3 regions of the Methylovirgula sp. 4M-Z18 genome follow, and region 3 is predicted to be linked to each of the others. Evidence: predicted binding sites of a transcription regulator. Region 3 holds the regulator's gene; each other region holds the start of a gene.
The links. The regulator PhoB, encoded in region 3, activates phosphate uptake and scavenging genes when phosphate is short. The targets are predictions, from matches to a motif close to TGTCATNNANCTGTCAT.
Positions count from the first base shown of each region.

Region 1: ppk2 (polyphosphate kinase 2) is a predicted target of PhoB. The motif match lies at 2,128-2,144, and genes of this name have one in related genera.
Region 2: V9T28_RS17270 (TIGR03364 family FAD-dependent oxidoreductase) is a predicted target of PhoB. The motif match lies at 1,684-1,700, and genes of this name have one in related genera.

Region 1 is NZ_CP149574.1:649,967-654,143, forward strand. It holds gene V9T28_RS02915 (DUF2059 domain-containing protein) at 289-759, opposite strand; gene ppk2 (polyphosphate kinase 2) at 1,141-2,031, opposite strand; gene V9T28_RS02925 (inorganic phosphate transporter) at 2,289-3,905, shown strand; gene V9T28_RS02930 (SDR family oxidoreductase) at 4,081-4,177, opposite strand, start outside.
Region 2 is NZ_CP149574.1:3,736,184-3,740,360, reverse strand. It holds gene V9T28_RS17275 (transposase) at 539-1,471, shown strand; gene V9T28_RS17270 (TIGR03364 family FAD-dependent oxidoreductase) at 1,759-2,886, shown strand; gene phnX (phosphonoacetaldehyde hydrolase) at 2,989-3,792, shown strand; gene pbfA ((R)-1-hydroxy-2-aminoethylphosphonate ammonia-lyase) at 3,789-4,177, shown strand, end outside.
Region 3 is NZ_CP149574.1:488,551-492,727, forward strand. It holds gene pstA (phosphate ABC transporter permease PstA) at 1-9, shown strand, start outside; gene pstB (phosphate ABC transporter ATP-binding protein PstB) at 14-811, shown strand; gene phoU (phosphate signaling complex protein PhoU) at 825-1,535, shown strand; gene phoB (phosphate regulon transcriptional regulator PhoB) at 1,548-2,291, shown strand; gene V9T28_RS02250 (cytochrome c) at 2,562-2,921, shown strand; gene arfB (alternative ribosome rescue aminoacyl-tRNA hydrolase ArfB) at 3,057-3,479, shown strand; gene V9T28_RS02260 (sensor domain-containing diguanylate cyclase) at 3,511-4,177, opposite strand, start outside.

The DNA of each region.
Region 1 (4,177 bases), 160 kb from region 3:
ACTGTAATGGCTGCAAAATAAAACCAATCGAGCCCCTTAGAAAGGCTGTTTATGGCCAGTCGGCGAGGCGCGTGGGGGGTCTCAGCTGGGTATTATGTTTGCGATGAGATGGAGATTTGTGTCGAGACGGGCAGATCGCTCCGCATCTTTGATAGGCCTTCGGAGCCGACTGGGACAGGAGAGGGATCGCCCGCGCCTCCATCCTCTGGCAGCGGCAGGAGACTGCGTTTGGCCTTCGGTCACCTCATCGCTGCGGTGGAAGATGGGCTGGCGGGTGGTCGCGGCGTGTCAATTCACGCCGCGCTCTTTCTTGTATTGCGCCACTGCGTCGCGCACGTAACCCTGACCCCATTGCAGGCCTATCGCTTGGGCGGCCTGGGTGATCGTGCTTTGTTTGGCGATGAAATCGATGCCGGCCGGACTCTTGTAGAAAGTCGCGATCGCCTTCAGGTCGGCATCGGAGAAATTCTGGGCATAGACTTGGGCGATCTTGTCCGTGATCTCACTGATCTGCACCTCGGCGCCACTGTTGTAGCGCGCGAGAAAATCGTCGATGCTCTTATCGTCGCCACCCGCCTGCGCGAACAGTACGGGGCGCACCTGCTTGGTCATCGCCGGCAGCGCTTGGCGCATCTGGTCGGCGCTGTGCATGGCGGCGACGAGGTCGCGCGCCAAAGCAAGATGGCTGGCGTCATCCGCCCGCGCCACGGGCGTGGCAAAAACCATTGCCACCAGAAGTCCGATCCCCTTCCATCGCATCGTCCGCCCCTCATTGCTTTTTCCAGCCAAGGCCAAGCCGCCTTGGCGCACCGGTCAGTCCGTATCGGCGCTCACTCTACCGCGCCTCTCGGACACTGCCCATCATTGAAAACGCGTATGACCCAAAAGGTACAGTACACACATTCCGTCCGCATCTACCTAGTTTCGGCAATTGCGAGGAACGCGTGACGCGCGCAATGCGAAAGTAGCAGCGTGCAGGTCTATTGCAGTTCATAGACGCGATTGGCGAGCAGATGCCTAAGCTGCGGCTGGCGTTTGCGCGCACAGCCCAAAATTGCTTGCGCCCGCGCGGCCGGCTATCGGCCGCGCTCGCCGTCGTGGCGCCATGTCATATTGCAGCCAACCGTCCTGCCTCGGTGGTCAGCCGTACCGCGCCGGGACGAACATCTCCGGCGGAATTGGGTTGCGATGATAGTCGGGGTGATACACGCGATCGGGCAGCGCGACAGGCTCGTGATGGACGGCCTGATACGGAATCTGGGTGAGCAGGTGCGAAATGCAGTTGAGCCGCGCTTTCTTCTTGTCGACGGCCTCGACGACCCACCATGGCGCTTCGGGAATATGGGTGCGCGACAGCATCGCTTCCTTGGCCCTGGTATAGTCTTCCCAGCGGCTGCGCGACTGCACATCCATCGGACTCAGCTTCCACTGTTTGAGCGGGTCGTGAATCCGCATCATGAAGCGGAACTGCTGTTCCTCGTCCGTGATTGAGAACCAGTATTTGATCAGAATGATGCCCGAGCGCACGAGCATCCGCTCGAAATCGGGCACGGAGCGGTAAAATTCCTCGCACTCCTCTTCGGTGCAGAATCCCATGACCCGCTCGACGCCGGCGCGATTGTACCAGGAACGGTCGAAAAGCACGATCTCGCCGCCGGCCGGCAAATGGGAGACATAGCGTTGGAAATACCATTGCGAGCGCTCCCGCTCGCTCGGGGCCGGGAGCGCCGCGATGCGGCAGACCCGGGGGTTGAGGCGTTGCGTGATCCTTTTGATGACCCCGCCTTTGCCGGCCGAGTCACGACCCTCGAAGAGCACGACCACTTTAAGCTTGTCGTGCTGGACCCAATCCTGGAGTTTGACCAACTCGCCCTGCAGCCTAAGCAATTCCTTGAAATACAGCTGGCGGTCCATGGTCTTTTGCGGCTCAAGATTGAGCTCGGAGCCAATAATCGAGTCTAACCGACTGTCATCGAGCTCAAGCTCCAATTCCTCGTCGACAGCATCCTGCAGGTCGGCGTCGATCCGCATGCGCAGGGTTTCCTGTTCGACGGTCTCGGACTCATCCATTTGCTGCTCCTCTATGCCTTATCGACAATTTATCTGCCGGCATCATTCCGGCAGCCCATGACGGAGCTATGACATCCGTGCCTGCGCTTGTCTGGGCCGTCATGGTCTGGGACCGACAGGCAGGAGACCAGTGCGACGCCGGAAACGTGCAAAAGGTCACAATTCTGTGATGGCGGATTGGTAGCGGAACGGGAGCTTCACGGCCTGGAGATCATGACATGACGACCGCAGCAAATGTAGCCGCCAGTCCCGAGGTGCCTGCCGCGCGGGCAGCGCTCGACAAGCCTATGGATATTCGGTTTTTGCTTGGCTTCCTCGCCGTCGTGGCAGGTGGCCTCTTCTTCATGGCCTATTCAATCTACAACGACCTGTCCGATGCCGGCGGCGGCCCGACGACTATCGTGCCGTTCATGTTGCTGGGCCTGGCCCTGCTGATCGCGCTCGGGTTCGAATTCGTCAACGGCTTCCATGACACCGCCAACGCGGTCGCAACGGTCATTTACACCCATTCGCTGCCGCCGCAGGTCGCCGTGATCTGGTCGGGCTGCTGGAATCTCGCCGGCGTCCTGTGGTCGACCGGCGCCGTCGCGTTCGGCGTTCTCTCGCTGCTGCCCGTCGAACTCATTCTGCAGGTTGGGTCGAGCGCCGGCTTCGCCATGGTGTTCGCGCTGCTGATTTCCGCAATCATCTGGAATCTCGGCACCTGGTGGTACGGTCTGCCGGCCTCCAGTTCGCACACGCTGATCGGCTCGATCGTCGGCGTCGGCGTTGCCAACGCTTTGATGCGCGGTCAGGACGGGACCTCCGGCGTCGACTGGGACCAGGTCTACAAGATCGGCCAAGCCTTGCTGCTCTCCCCGCTGTTCGGCTTCGCCCTTTCGGCGGCGTTGCTCGTGGTCATGAAGTTCCTCGTCCGCAAGCCTGAGCTCTATAAGTCGCCGACTTCGGACGCTCCGCCTCCGCTGTGGATCCGTGGTCTGCTCACCCTGACTTGCACGTTGGTTTCGTTCTTCCACGGTTCCAACGACGGCCAGAAGGGCATGGGCCTGATCATGCTGATCTTGATCGGCGTCGTTCCCACCGCTTACGCGCTGAACCGCGCCGTGCCGCAATCGAACACGCCGGCTTTCGTCGCAGCGGCCGACTCCGCTTCGAAAATCATCCAGGCGCACAGCGGCGGACAGCCCGTCGATGGCGATCCGCGTCCGCTCGTCACGGCCTACATCCACGCGCATCAAGTCTCGGACAATACCTATCCTGCGCTCGCCAAGCTGGTGAGTGGCATCGCCGGGGACGTGCAGACTTACGGCGCGCTCACCAAGACGCCGCTCGACAAGGTCCAGAACGTCCGCAACGATATGTATCTCGTCTCGGAGGCGATCCGCGTGCTCTCGAAGGACCAAGGCGCCCAGTTGAAGCCCGAGGAGCAAGCCGGTCTGGCGAAGTTCAAGAGCCAGCTTGACGCTTCGACCAAGTTCATCCCCGCGTGGGTCAAGATCTGCGTCGCAATCGCCCTCGGCCTCGGGACCATGATCGGCTGGAAGCGCATTGTGGTGACGGTCGGCGAGAAGATCGGCAAGACTCACCTGACCTATGGCCAGGGCGCGGCCGCCGAGCTCGTCGCTGCCGCAACGATTGGCGCCGCCGACGGACTTGGCCTGCCGGTTTCGACCACGCACGTGCTCTCCTCCGGCATCGCCGGCACGATGGCCGCCAATGGTTCGGGCATGCAATGGTCGACCTTGCGCAATATCGGGTTGGCCTGGGTGCTGACCCTGCCTGCGGCGATGCTGCTGTCGGGCGTTCTGTACGCGCTGTTCCGTCACATCTTCTGAGCGCTCCGCCGCATTTGGCGGCCGCGCTCGCCCAATGAAAAGCTTCGGCCCCGATCGAAATCGGGGCCGAAGCTTTTCATTGGGGCAAATGGCGGTTGGACATTCGCGGCCTCAACTCACCCCGCGCTGCCGACTTCGATCCTGTGCTATTGGTCGCGAAGGTGTGTTTAGGGACTCATACCGAACGGGTCAGTCCGCCATCGACCTTGAGGTTCTGGCCCGTGATGTAGCCCGCGCCTTCCGAAGCGAGGAAGGCGATGGTGGCCGCGATC
Region 2 (4,177 bases), 1.6 Mb from region 3:
GGATCGCACTTTAGGGAATGCAAGCCTCGCTCGTCGGCTGCGGCCGGTGCCATCGCGTGACTAGAGCCGAGCAACGCTGCCGGATCGCTATCTCTCAGATAAAAGCTGCTGCACACCGAGAGAGTCCACCAGCCTGTGCTGGCGCGACTAATCGGTTCGCTCCTATTCGCACTGCAAAAATTCCAGGCGCCGCTTCGCTGCCGGTTCGTGATGCTTTGGCCATGCCGCCACAAAGTCGCCCGATTCCTCTGGACTTATTTAATAGGCGTAAAAGCTCATATTGGGTGAGGTTTTTCAGAGATCTGTCTTTAGACTCAGAAGTTTTTCATTCTCGACAGATTGCACGGGGAGCGACAGGGCAGCTGACACAACGTTGGGGAGAATGGTATGCTTTTGACATCCAACACGAAGACCGACGCGCCAGACTCGCCCTCCGGACGTCGGACATGGCCCATTCGCCTCGCTTCGTGCAATTCGTCCCGGCCAAGAAATAGCTTGCCTTACGTTTGCGGCGCTTCGGCTCTGAATGCGGCCATCTGTGAAGGGCATCGCGGCACGCTTTTCCGCAGCGCTTGATATGTCGCCAAAGTCACTCGAGACATTTTCAGGAACGGATATGATGGCCGGCGAGTCACAGGCACTAGCATTAGCTGCAGAATTGTTGACGCAAGATTGGCGTGCGCGGCTTTTCCCTTACGCGGCCTGCATCCAAATGGCGGTCACGCTGATCGAAGCGATATTGAACGCAGAACTCAACCACCATATGGAATATGAGGCCAGGGCGAGAAGAAAGAACACCAGAAACGGCCACTGGAAGCGGAGCATATGGAGCGACGTCGGCGAGAAAGTCGTTATTCGCATGCCGCGAGATCGCGCAGGCCGATTTGAACCGTTGCTGCTGCCTCTCAATCGGCAGCATTTTTATGGCTTCACCGACCGTATCCTGACGACATATGCCCATGGCCGCCATGTTGCCGAGTTCGACGAAATCATCTCTGACTTGTACGATTTTCAATTGCCTCGGGATTTGGCGCCGCGCGTCATCGATGCGGTTCTGAGTGTCATCCGCGATTGGCAGAATCGACCTTTGGCGCCGCTCTATTCCATCATGTTGTTCGGCATATTCCCGACGACGACGCGGGAGCGGGAATTGACAAGAACGCGGCCGGTCCATTTCGGCTTGGGCTTTCAGCCTGACGGATCAAGCGATCTGCTCGGGCTCTGGGTCAATGATCCTTCGGACGACGATTTATGGACGCAAGTGACGACAGATCTCACCGCGCGCGGAGCGGCGCAGATCTCCCTTGTCGTGACCGATGAGGTGCAAGATGTGCTGCCGCGTCCACACCTCGCGTTTGATGTGTCGGGATACCGGCAGTGCGAGGTCCGCCAAGTTTGCCGTTTCAGTGATCTGAAGCGGAAGCGCAAACCAACCGAGCCGTTGATGTATCGCCAATATAATCCAGTGTAAAAATAGATATTCGGCGCTCTCGGCTTCGTCCCACCGTCCTGGATCTTGCCGCGAGGCAATGAAATGCTCCGCCTGCTGCGTCCGCCGCCATTTTTCTGATATATTTTGTTCTTCCTTTATGGAGGCTGTTTTTGCCAAGCGGCAAGGGCCGTGGGGCCATGTCGCACGACGGTCTTCCGCTATGGAAACATGTGCGATACATTCTCCCGCTACGTAATCACAATGTCACACAAAGTTCACGGAGCGCTTCTAGCTTCCGCGCATCTTTGGTCTCCGGGCACGGTTGGATGCAATCTTCCTCATTCGACTTAGGCGTCGTCGGCGCGGGCATCTGCGGTCTTGCGCATGCCTTGGCGGCCGCGCGCAAGGGGAAGCGTGTCGTGGTCATCGACCGTGATGCGCAGGCGAACGGGGCCTCGATCCGCAACTTTGGCTTTATCACGGTCACCGGACAGCAAAGCGGCGCGTGTTGGCAGCGCGCCATGCGGTCGCGCGACATATGGCTCGAAGTCGCTTCGGCGGCACATATTCCGGTGTTGCAGCGCGGCCTCCTGACCATCGCGCGCCGGCACGAGGCGCTTGACGTGCTGGAGGCATTTGCCGCGACCGACATGGGGGCCGATTGCCGGCTTTTGCAGGCCCATCAGATCGCAGCCTATGGCGATGGATTGCTGACCGAACACTTCGCGGGCGCCCTCTATAGCCCGCACGAAATCCGGGTCGAGTCGCGCGAAGCGATTCCCCAACTTGCGGCCTATCTTGCCGAGCACCATGGCGTGACATTCTTGCGCGAAACGGCGGTCCACAGTGCCTCCCCGCCAAAGCTCGAGACGAGCCGCGGAACCATCCACGCCGATGCGATCGTCGTGTGTCCGGGCGACGATTTCCGCACCCTGCACCCCGACCGGATCGCCGCTTACGGCTTGCAGCGTTGCCTCCTGCACATGTTGCGGGTCAAGCCGCCGCAAGTCGATGAAAACATGCCGGCCGTCATGTCCGATCTCGGCCTCATCCGTTATCTCGGCTATGCGGAGCTTCCGGCGGCAAAGGCGCTTCGGCAGAAACTGTTGGCCGAACAGGGCGAACATATCCGGCAGGGCGTTCATCTCATCGTCGTGCGCAGCGCCGATGGATCTTTCGTGGTGGGAGATTCCCATCATTATGCGCCGACGCCACCGCCTTTCGCGCCGAGCTTTGTCGACGATCTCATTCTCGACGAATATGCCCGCGTCTTTCATGGGCCGGCGCCGCAAGTTCTCGAGCGCTGGACGGGCACCTATGCATCGGCCGATGACCGTCTGATGCTGATAGATCGGCCGGCGGAAGATTTAAGAATTGTCATCATCACCAGCGGCACTGGCGCAAGCACATCCTTTGCCATAGCGGAAGAAGTCATCGCGGAGCTTTTCGATTAGGATGTGCTCTCATCCGCCGTCATGGCGCATTTTCGCGGATCGTTGATTGCTAACCGGAAAGTCGAGCGGCTTTTTTGGAAGATGCTCTAAGAGGGGAATCTCATGACGAATCTCAAGGCCGTCATTTTCGATTGGGCAGGGACGCTGGTCGATTATGGGTCGCTGGCGCCGATGGGGGCCTTTGTTGAAACCTTCGCCGAGTTTGGAGTCAGCATCAGCATCGAGGAGGCGCGCGGCCCGATGGGCATGGCCAAGCGTCCACATATCGCTGCGATCATGGCGTTGCCGCGTGTAAGCGAAGCGTGGCGCGCAAAGCACGGCGCATCGCCGACGGAACAAGACATCGATGCGATCTATCAGGTCTTCGTGCCGAAAAATATTGCCGTTGCCGCACGCTTCGCCACATTGATTCCCGGCGCCGCAAAGGTCGTGCAGACGATCCGCGACGGTGGTCTCAAAATCGGCTCGACCACCGGCTATACGCGCGAAATCATGGCGGAGATCCTGCCTGTGGCAGCGGCGCAAGGCCTCAAGGTGGATTGCCTTGCCTGCACCGGCGATACGGCGCAGGGCCGGCCCTCGCCATTGATGCTCTATAAAAATCTGCTCGATCTCGAGATTTGGCCGGCCTCCGCTGTCGTGAAGGTCGATGACACCGAGGTCGGGATCCGTGAAGGCCTGAACGGCGGTGCCTGGTCGGTTGGCGTCTCCTTGAGCGGCAACGCGTTTGGCTTGTCGCTACAGGAGGCCGAACGTCTTGCACCGGAAGAATTTTCGCGCCGGAAGACTGCGGCCGAACAAAAGCTTTTGTCGGCGGGCGCCCACTACGTGATTGGCACCATCGCTGAACTGCTTCCGGTCCTGGCCCATATCGACGGGCGTGTCGCGCGCGGCGAAAAACCGTGAGTGGGCAAGCGTTCGATGTGAGTGAAGGCGACGTCAACCTGTCGCCTTTGCGGGCAGATTGGCGTCAGCAACTGGATGATGAGACACGCCGCATACTCGATGCGGACGCGGCGGCGTTTCTGCACCAGTCGCTGTCCACGCCGTGCCTCGATGTCATCGAGTCGGCGCAAGGCGCGACACTCGTCGATACGCAGGGGCGGCGGATCCTCGATTTTCATGGCAATAGTGTGCATCAGCTCGGCCATGGCCATCCCGAAATCGTCGCCGCTATCAAGGCGCAACTCGACATATTGCCCTTCTGCCCGCGCCGCTACACCAACAGGACCGCCATCGCGCTGGCGCAGAAGCTCGGTGCTCTGGCGCAGGGCGATTTGTCCAAGGTGCT
Region 3 (4,177 bases):
AAGAGGTAATCTCATGAACGATCTCAGCCAAATGCCGAATGCTGCGACACAGGCCTCCAATGCCAAGGTCATCGCCCGCAATCTGAGCTTCTATTACGGGGCGAACAAGGCGCTCAAGGACGTCAACCTGGAACTCGGCACCAACAAGGTGACGGCGCTGATCGGTCCGTCCGGCTGCGGCAAGTCGACTCTATTGCGCATCTTCAACCGGATGTACGATCTTTATCCCAATCAGCGCGCCGACGGCGAGCTGCTGCTGGATGGCGAGAATATCCTGAGCCCCGGCATGGATCTCAACCTGCTGCGCGCCCGCGTCGGCATGGTGTTCCAGAAGCCGACACCTTTCCCGATGTCGATCTACGACAATATCGCCTTCGGCATCCGCCTCTACGAGAAGCTGCCCAAGAGCGAGATGGACGGGCGCGTCGAGAACGCGTTGCGCGGCGCAGCCCTGTGGGAAGAGGTGAAGAACAAGCTGCACGCCAGCGGTCTGTCGTTGTCAGGCGGTCAGCAACAGCGTCTGTGCATTGCGCGCACGGTCGCGATCAAGCCGGATGTCATTCTCTTCGACGAACCGTGCTCGGCGCTCGATCCGATCTCGACCTCGAAGGTCGAGGAGCTGATCGACGAATTGCGCGAGACCTATACGATCGCCATCGTCACCCATTCGATGCAGCAGGCGGCGCGCGTCTCGACGAAGACCGCCTTCATGTATTTGGGCGAACTCGTCGAGTTCGGCGACACCGACCAGATCTTTACGGCGCCGCGCCAGAAGCGCACGCAAGACTACATCACCGGCCGCTTCGGCTGAGTTGGAGCCTTCCATGAACGAACATATCGTCAAGTCTTTCGATTCCGAACTGGAGACGCTCGGCCGCCAGATCGCCGAGATGGGCGGCATTGCCGAAAAAATGCTGTCGGACGCGGTTGACGCGCTGACCGAGTTGAATGTGACCTTGGCGCAGCGGGTGGTCGAAACCGATCCGCGGCTCGATCTGCTGCAACGACAGATTGAGGAGAGCGCTGTCTCCATCATCGCGCGCCGCCAGCCGATGGCCGTCGATTTGCGGGCCATCGTCGCCGCGATTCGCGTCTCCGGCGATCTGGAGCGCATTGGCGATCTCGCCAAGAACATTGCCAAGCGCACGATGAAGATCGCCAACGACAATGGCATCCGCATGCCGGGCGCGCTGGTCGGTCTGCGTCACATGGCCGAACTTGCCGCGATATTGCTCAAGGACGTGCTCGACGCCTATGCCGCACGTGACACGGTCGCAGCCCGCGCCGTGTGGGAGCGCGATGCCGAAATCGACGCTCTGGAAAACTCGATCTTCCGCGATCTTCTCACCTTCATGATGGAAGATCCGCGCAACATCACCTTGTGCACGCATCTTCTGTTCTGCTCGAAGAACATCGAGCGCATCGGCGACCATTGCACCAATATTGCCGAGACCGTCTTTTATCTGGTGACCGGCGATACTTTGCCGATGGACCGCCCGAAGGGCACCCCGAACGCACCGCTTCAGGCTGGATAGGACTGAGACAATATGAACGACATTCGCATCGAAAACGCGAAATCGGGACCCGCCAGCGCCGCGCCGCGGGTGCTCGTGGTCGAGGACGAAGCGCCGCTCGCGCTGCTGCTCAGCTACAATCTCGAAGCGGAAGGCTTTGCGGTCGAACATGTCGAGCGCGGCGACGAGGCCGAGTTGCGCCTCATCGAGGCGCCGCCGGACCTGGTCATTCTCGACTGGATGTTGCCGGGTATTTCGGGCTTGGAAATCTGCCGTCGCCTGCGTGCGCGCGATGTCACGAAGACGCTGCCGGTGATCATGCTGACGGCGCGCGGCGAAGAGGGTGAACGGGTCCGCGGCCTCTCCATCGGCGCCGATGATTACGTGGTCAAGCCGTTCTCGGTGCCCGAACTTATGGCGCGGGTGCGCTCGCTCTTGCGCCGCTCGCGGCCCGAGCGGGTGGCGAGCCTGCTAGCCGCGGGGGATTTGCAGCTCGACCGCGATATGCGCCGCGTGCGCCGCGGCTCGCGGGACGTGCATCTGGGCCCGACCGAATTTCGCCTCCTGGAATATCTGATGGAGAAGCCGGGCCGGGTGTTCTCGCGCGCGCAATTGCTCGACGGCGTCTGGGGGATGGCGATCGATATCGACGAGCGCACCGTGGACGTCCATGTCGGCCGGCTGCGCAAGGTCTTGTCGCGCGGCAAGGAGCGGGATCCGATCCGTACCGTACGCGGCGCCGGTTATTCTTTCGACGAGACCTTCGGCAAGAATTGACGGGCCAACGCACCTAGCTACGACAGGCCGGCGCGGGCCGTAGTCTCGCCCGTTGCTGGCGCGCGGGTTGCGGCGCCGGCGTTTTCCACATGGTTTTGACCTCCGCGACGCTCCGTGCGAGCCGGAATACGCTCGTCAAGAGCGGTGCGCCTGGCTCGTGTCTTCCATCTCGATTGCCCTGCATTTTGCCCGATGTCCGCCATATTTTTGACCATGAGAGGCGGAAAAACTGCAGCCCACTTTGGGAGACATGAGTCGATGAAGCGCGGAATGAGTGTTGGTTTGGTGTTGCTGCTGACGATATCGGTCGCCTATGCCGCCGGTTTCAAGGGGATCATGAAGGCGTGGCGCAGTCCGACCAATGCTGCTAAGGCCATGGTGAGCGGTAGCGAACCTTATGACGCGGCAACAGTGCGCAAATTGTTGCAGGCCTATATTGCCGATTCTGACGACATCAAATCGCATCTCTCGACGAGTGCCGAATCCGAGGATCTCAAAAGGCGGTTCACCGCTTTCCAGAGCGATGCGAAGGCCGCCCTCGGCCAACTCGACAGCGCTGCTAAGTTCAAGGCAGCCTATGCGCCGGTGATGGACAATTGTTCTTCCTGCCACGACAAATATCGCGATTAGAGCATTTTCCAGAAAAGTTGCGCGACTTTTCGGTTAAGAAAATGCGACATAACAAACAAGTAGAGCAATTTTGCGCTTCTGAAAGAATCGCAAAATGCTTTAGACAGGATCGGGCGGTTACCTGTATGAAAGGTTATGATCCGCATCACCGACCATATCAGTCTCGAAGATGACGAGGTGGCCTTGAGCTTCATTCGCGCCTCCGGTCCCGGCGGGCAGAATGTGAACAAGCTCGCGACGGCGGTGCAATTGCGTTTCGATTTGGCGCGGAGTCCCTCGTTGAGCGACGCGGTCAAGGCGCGTCTCACCCGTATCGCCGGGCGGCGCTTGACCTTGGACGGCGTCATCGTCCTGACCGCCGACGCGCATCGCAGTCAGGAGCGCAATAAGGTCGATGTGATGCAGCGCCTTGCCGCGATGATCGAGGAAGCTTCCGTCGCGCCAAAGCCGCGGCGGCCGACCAAGCCGACTTACGCCTCGAAGCTGCGCCGATTGGACGGCAAGGCGAAACGCTCGGGCGTGAAACAATTGCGGCGCAGCAAGCCGTCCGGCGATTAGCTGTCTCTCGCTCGGCCTCCGCGCCGGCGCATCAACCGCGATATCTCTCCTCATAGTATCGGCGCTTGGCGTCATACATTTCGGCATCGGCGCGGCGGGCGACCGCGTCGAGTCGCTCGCCGCGGCGACTCGTCGCAGCGCCCATCGAGAAGGAGAGCGGCGTTGCGCCGTGGAACTGGTTGTTCAGTTCGGCCAGGCGATGCACGTCGTTCATCATCGCTTCGCCGGCGTGCTCGTCCGCGCCGGGCATGATAATGGCGAATTCGTCGCCGCCGATGCGCGCGGCGCAGCCGGACTTCTCGACGACTTGCGCGAGAACCTCGCCGGCGCGGCGCAGCAATTCGTCGCCGACGCCATGGCCATGGTGATCGTTGGAGCTCTTCAAACCGTTGAGATCGGCGATGATGATTGTCACCGGCCAGGGGCCTTTGCGCTCAAGGCGATTGATCTCGTCGACATAGAAGGAGCGATTATAAAGCTTGGTCAAAACATCGTGCTTGCCGAGGAATTCGAGATAGGCCTCCGCCTTTTTCCGCGCGGTGATGTCGGTCAACGCGACCTGCACCAGCGACCAATTGTGTTCGCGGCCGGGCAGTACGGAAAATTGCATCAGGAAATACAGCTCCGTGCCGTCGAGCGCGTAATTGACCACCTCGCGCTGCTGGAACAGCTTGCCGTCCCATAAATCGATCAATTGC